Regions from separate parts of the Pseudoalteromonas sp. SR43-7 genome, predicted to be linked through region 1. Evidence: riboswitches for the same ligand, from Rfam matches in the RefSeq annotation. Region 1 holds a riboswitch; the other holds the start of a gene.

Evidence for each region. A riboswitch is a leader RNA that binds a small molecule or an ion and turns the genes downstream of it on or off. The one in region 1 is predicted to bind lysine.
Region 2: another riboswitch for lysine. It lies ahead of dapA (4-hydroxy-tetrahydrodipicolinate synthase); the one in region 1 lies ahead of lysC (lysine-sensitive aspartokinase 3).

The regions. Positions count from the first base shown of each region.
Region 1 covers NZ_JACJDY010000008.1:99,646-103,066, reverse strand. Annotated here, with positions in the region: gene lysC (lysine-sensitive aspartokinase 3) at 1-1,163, opposite strand, end outside; lysine riboswitch at 1,239-1,411, opposite strand; gene nhaD (sodium:proton antiporter NhaD) at 1,513-2,760, opposite strand; gene H5087_RS08200 (hypothetical protein) at 2,983-3,421, shown strand, end outside.
Region 2 covers NZ_JACJDY010000010.1:52,509-55,929, reverse strand. Annotated here, with positions in the region: gene H5087_RS09480 (YdiU family protein) at 1-550, opposite strand, end outside; gene H5087_RS09475 (DNA-3-methyladenine glycosylase I) at 562-1,257, opposite strand; lysine riboswitch at 1,449-1,649, shown strand; gene dapA (4-hydroxy-tetrahydrodipicolinate synthase) at 1,840-2,724, shown strand; gene H5087_RS09465 (2,3,4,5-tetrahydropyridine-2,6-dicarboxylate N-succinyltransferase) at 2,740-3,421, shown strand, end outside.

The DNA of each region.
Region 1 (3,421 bases):
AGCTTATCTAGGCATTCTTGATCAAGCTCTGGGCGCGAGGCGTTTTGCGCGTTATCAAGCGTTATAGCTACACTGATTTCTGATGTAGTTACCAAATCTACCGATATATTATATTCACTTAATAGTGTAAATACGCGTGCTAAAAAGCCGCTTGCTAGTAGCATTTCTGGGCTTTTAAGCGTAAGCAATATTTGGTTTTTACGTTGCGTTACTGCGCGTATACCTGGTTGCTGCGATTTTTCGCGCTCAATCCACGTACCGCCACGCTCTGGCTCGCGGCTAGAACCTACAAACACGTTAATGTGGCTACGGCTCGCTGGTAAAATAGTTGCTGGGTGTAATACTTTTGCGCCAAAGGTTGCCATTTCAGCGGCTTCGTCAAAACTTAAGCGTGCAATAGGCGTCGCTTTTGCGCACAAACGCGGGTCGGTGCTAAAAATGCCCACTACGTCGGTCCAAATATGCACACTTTTAGCGTTAATCGCTTCAGCTAGTAATGCAGCGCTATAGTCAGAACCACCACGCCCTAGCGTTGTGGTTTGACCGTATTCGTCACTACCAATAAATCCCTGAGTTACAATTACTTGAGCGTCTAATAACGGAATTAAATGCTCTTTAGCAGCTTGCGCTGTGGCTGCAACATTGGGCGTTGCTTTACCAAATTGGCTGTCGGTTTTAAGTACCTTGCGCACATCAAAGCGATCGGCGTTTAAACCTTGTAAACGCAGTACCTGAGCAAACAAATACGACGATAAACGCTCACCAAAGCTAAGTAGCTCGTCGTGTTGCTGATCGGTTGTTAGTGGCTCTTGAGCCAATGTTTGAAATGCTTTTAGGGTTTCGTTAAAGCCAACCGCTAAATCGGCATCTAGCGATAATTCATCTAAAATAGTTTGTTGAATAGCAAGCACGCCGTTTATGTGTTCTTGGCGCTCACTAGGAGTAATGCTTGATTTACACAGTGCAACTAAGTGATTAGTTACGCCGGCACTGGCGCTCACGGCAACAATACGTACGCTTTTATCTGCAACAATAATTTCGCTACAGCGACTCATCGCTTCAAAATTTGCAACACTGGTTCCGCCAAATTTGGCAACGATGTAATCTGATTTTGCGCTTAACTCTGTTTGAGGCACTGTTTGTGGCGCTGATACGGTAGTCATTTAGTCTCCTTTCGCGGTATCCAAACCGCAATAAAACAAGAAGAACTTGGCAAAGGAATGCTTGAAGATAAGTCCACTGCCAGAAGCTCTCCACCTATATTGGTGACAGTTTTGAGGATTCAGCCCCATAAACCGAAAAACAATGACGACGTACCATTATTTTCCTCGGCGAGTACTTCCCTCCTTAATGATCATCGGCTTTCGTCGCCTAACATTAAGTACCTAAGTATCGCACCTCTTCTGAATGCTTTATTAACCAGTGGCTAATAAAACAAAACCCCACTAAGTAGCGGGGCTTTGAAAGTTATCGTTTAGACGTCTAGCTGTCAAGCATTTAATAATTTATGAGTTAAATAAAACTGCCCATGTAATACGAGCCCGCATATCCAACCGTGTAACAAATTAATAAATGCAGCGATAAACGCAAGTAGCTCATAAAGGTAAGCGCTTTAACTTTACTCATGGCAATAATGCCCGCAGCCGAACCAATAATAAGCATTGAACCGCCCACGCCCGTTGCATACGTAAACGACAACCAGTGTTGTTGGCTCATTACTATATTGGCTTTTAATAATGCAGCGGTAAGCGGTACGTTATCGACCCCTGCTGATAATATGCCCATTAAGTAGTTTGCGTATTCTGGTGCCATTACCGTGTATAGGTCGGTAAATTTACTCAACATACCAATTTCTTTAAGTGCGCCTACAAGTAAAAGTACACCTACAAAAAACAATAATGTGTCGTATTCTATATCGCGAACAAAATCGATTATGTCTTTGTTTATGTCTTTTTTGCGCATTAAAAATTGCGCCACTAAAAACATCACTGATAAGCCAAACAAAAAGGTTAATAAAGGCGGTACGCTGTAAATTACACTCAACGTAAGTGTGCTCACTACGGTAGATAAAAATATAACAGCAATGGTTATGTCGGTTTTTTCAATGCGGGTTTTACCTGCACTAGCAAACTCAACACGCCCTTTCATACCTATAGACAGTAACGCAGCAAGCAGCATAACGCTTGCAAGTGCTGGCGCTATAAGTAGTAATAAATGAGCAATGGTTACTTTGCCATCTAAAAATATCATTAGTGTGGTTACGTCACCTGTTATTAGCGATACCCCACCTGAGTTCACTCCAAACACAATAAGCGTGGCGTATTTAACGAGCTTTTTAGGTTCAAGCTTTAACGACATAACAACCGCAAGCGATATAAGCGTCGCTGTTACGTTATCTGAAATCGACGAAAACAAAAACGCAAAACCACCCACCAAAAACATGAGCTTTTTTTCGCTAATACTTTTTGGCATAACACGGTGCACAATATTTTCTATAAACCCCTTTGAATTTAAATACGCGACAAAGGTCATTGCAGCCATTAAAAATAGCCATAATGAGGCAATTTCTAAAATATTTTCATTTAAGAGGTGTTGAATCGTGTCGGGGCTTTGCCCGTGTAGAGGGTATATAAAAAGAAGAATCCAGCAAAGCGTACCAAAAAACAGCGTGGTTTTAGCTTTATTGACATGGATTATATCTTCTATAACGATCAGTAAAAATGCAATCGCTATCAGGGTTAGAATAATCGAGGAAACCATGGTAGTTAAACAACCTTTGATATAGTTTTAAAGAACACACAAATAACATTCCATTTCATGTGCCTATTTTCGGCGCGAATTTTAGCACTGCCTCTATGCAAAAACTATTATTAAATGGTCTTAAAAACGAATACTATATACAGACAAGGTTAATTAAAAATACGTAATAATGAGTCTTCTAAAAGAACTCAATAATAAAATACTAGGATGTTGTAACCCCTTATGATCCCAGCTAAAAAGCTGCTAAACACCATAACCGAACATTGGGGTGTATTAGAGCTATTATTTAAACGTTTTAAAATGGCTGACTTTAGCCTAAAAGACGTACAAAACACGATTAAGCAAAAGCAGCCTACGTGGTCAAACGAACGCATTTATAAAGAAACAAATCGTTTGTTAAACCAAGATATTTTAATTCCGCTGGCTAAATCCTCTCAGCTTGAAATAAATCGTGCTATTGCTGATTTTGCTACGTTTTTACTGCAAGAAGAGCATTTAGGCTTAGCGCAAGAAATTAGCGTATTAGTCGACGACCTAGCTCGTTTAGGCAACCGCCTAGATAACGCTGGCGAAATAGAAGACTTTGACGATTTACGCCGCTACAGCCGTATTATGGATGATCGGGTGCGTAAAATAATGAAGCTCTATACGCACAACGAAA
Region 2 (3,421 bases), on a different contig from region 1:
CTTGCGTCGCTAAATATTGAAATGAACCAACACGAATATGACTCGTTGCTACACGCGTAACGATAGCCCCTGCTTGTGGCGGATTACGATAAACCGTTTCACCACTACCAACAACCGCTAAGCAGCGTGTGGTTTTAACTCCCAGCGCATGCATTGCTTCGCTCATTACGTATTCACGAATAGCAGGGCCAAGTGCGCAACGTCCATCCCCACCTCTTGAGTAAGGAGTAGCACCAGAGCCTTTTAATTGAATATCCCATAACTGGTTTTCATCATCACTAATAGCGCCCAGTAAGTGCGCTCGTCCATCGCCTAAGCGTGGTGAAAAATGTCCAAATTGGTGCCCAGAGTAACCAAGTGCTACTGCAGGAATCGCCTGTTTTTCGTTACCGCTAAAAGTGCTGGCACACAAATCAGCCGCAACGTTAATATTAAATTGTTTTGCTAAACTCTCGTTCCACAGTAATAGCTGAGGAGAGGCGACACTTGCAGGGAAATCTTCTATTGCGAAGTTTTCCGCAATATCTGTGTATCTTGGCACTAATTTCATGGTAATTCCTATTATTGCTGACTTATACCAACACGGTTGTCACCTACGCCATAAGCAACAATTAAGCTTAACTCTTGCATACTTAAGCCGCTTTGCTTTTGCATTTCGTTAAAAAAAGCTTGGGCTGCATTTAGTGACTTTTTAGTTTGTAAGCCGCCGTCTATAATTTTATGGGCACGCAAATAATTCTCTACATCGCGTGATAGTAAAAATGTATCTTTACCAAGTGCTCGCAGCGCATAAGGCCCTGTATTTCCGCCTAAACGCGAACCATGTTTTTTTAAATACGCCCACAAGCCAATAATATCGTCTGTTGGCCAATTAGCGATAAACTGGCTAAAACTGCCATGTTCTCCTGCTATTTCGTGGATCATGTAAGCATTTTCGGTAATTGTTTTTACTTTTTTATAGTTACGAACAATTCGCTCATCCGTTGCTTTTTGTTCCAGCATATCAGGTGGCATCATTAATAACTTATCAACGCTAAAATCCCAAAAAACCTCTCTAAAGCCCGGCCACTTATTATTTATGACTGACCAATAAAAGCCGCTTTGAAATACTTTTCGAGTAAATTCTTCAAGCCAATCGTCGTCACTTAACGTGCTTAGTTGTTTTTTAGATAGCGGTTTTGCAAGTAATAACTTAAGCATTTTTTCAGAGCCTTTTCGCTCTACCGCTCGCTTATAAATATCGCTAAATTTTTCCATACTAATTAAATACCTCACTACTTATATTGCTAGTGTACGAGAAAAGCACCTAATACGTAACCACCCCTCTTTTCGATGAATTAATCTGTATTTAGTCGCTTGACACCTAGACGGCTAAAATGCTTTAATCGCCGTAATTACCCTATTTAAATTGCACAGGTTTGTAAGTTTTACTCTATAAACAGGTGCAAAGGGCTAGAAGAGGTGCGTTATTCAGGTAGCGTATGTTAGGAGCGCAAACTCCAGTAAGCATACGTGAGGGGAATTAACGCCGAGAAGTAACCACTTTTGCGAGGTGTTTATTTCGGGCGACTAGGTTGAACCCTAGCGACTGTCACCAATAGCTGCTTATAAAAAGCAGCTTGTTAGTTTGGTGGAGAGCTTCTGGTCTTAAATATTAAGGCCGTGCGCCCTATTATTTTAAGCCCATTCGCTCTTCGAATTATTAGTTCGAACGACGTTAATGCGGCTCCTTCCATAAAGCTTTTTAACTCTTCGAATAATACCAATTGCATTAAATTAGTTATCGCTAAAATGATCACGTTTTTAATAAAATTGGTACAAATTATAAGTTCGTGAGAGATGATCAACAACTTCAATTTAAACGACTACTCACTGTGGACCGCGCTCGTTACGCCATTTGATCAACACGGCGATGTTGACTACAACACGTTAACTAAGCTGGTTAGCGGTCAAGAAGCGGCACATAACGGTATTTTGCTACTTGGCAGTACGGGCGAAGGTTTAGCACTAACGCTAAAAGAGCAAAAAGCCATTGTTGAACACGTATGCCAGCTAAAACCAACAGTACCACTCATGGTTGCTGTGGGCGGTAGTAACTTAAAGCAACAAATTGAGTGGGTTAACTACTGTAATACACTACCAATTCATAGCTTTTTACTTGGCTCACCGCTTTATGCAAAGCCTGGTGCTATAGGTCAAACTCATTGGTTTGAAAGCCTACTAAATGCAAGCGCTCACCCATGTATGCTTTATAACGTACCGGGTCGAAGTGCTGTTAGCATCCCAGTGGCAACAATTCAAAACTTACAAAAAAATAAAAATTTATGGGCGTTAAAAGAAGCGAGCGGCAGTATTGCTCAGTTTGAAGCTTACCGCCAAGCGGCGCCTAATTTAGCTATTTTTAGTGGCGACGATGCGCTAATGCCTTATTTTGCTCAAGCTGGCGCAAAAGGTTTGGTGTCGGTAGCTGCAAACGCATGGCCTGAACAAACTCACGAGTTTGTTAAGCGCAGTTTAAGTGGTCAACACCCTAATTTATTTGCCCAGTGGTCAAGCGCTATTAATAGCCTATTTGCTGTCGCAAACCCTATTCCCGTAAAGGTACTGATGCATTTGCAAGGCCGCTTAAGCAGCCCGCAACTTCGTCCACCTTTAACACACCTTGAGTTAACTCATACCGATTGCGTCACAACTGCAAACAACACCATTTTATCTTGGCATTAAATACAGGTTTTTATAATGAGCTGGTTAGAACTATTAAATAATTTAGAATCGGGCGCAGTACGCGCAGCATCGCAAAACGAAAGCGGCCAATGGCAGGCTAACGTAGAAGTAAAGCAAGGCATTTTGGATGCCTTCAAAAATGGCACTAATACTGAGTTTGCAGGTGGTTTTGTTGATAAACATAACTTAGCTCCACAAGAATTTAGTACTGATGATGGCGTACGTATGGTGCCGGGTGGCTCTAGTGTTCGCCGTGGTGCTTATGTTGCTAAAGGCACGATTATTATGCCACCAGCGTATGTAAACATTGGTGCATATATCGACGAAGGCACAATGGTAGATAGCCACGCATTAGTTGGCTCGTGTGCACAAGTAGGTAAAAACGTACATTTAAGTGCTGCAGTTCAGCTTGGTGGTGTACTTGAGCCTATTGGTGCAAGCCCAGTAGTTGTAGAAGACGACGCATTTATTGGCGCTGGCTGTATTATTGTTGAAGGTGTAGTTATTAAAAAAGGTGCAGTACTTGCCCCAGGCGTGCGTTTATCAGCAACTATTCCGGTATACGACTGCGTAAACGAGCGCCAACTAGATAAAGGCGAGCCAATCCCTGAGTACGCTATTGTAATACCAGGCTCTCGCCCTGCGTCAAACGAGTGGGCGCGCGAGCAAGGCCTAAGCATGTCGTGTGCGTTAATAG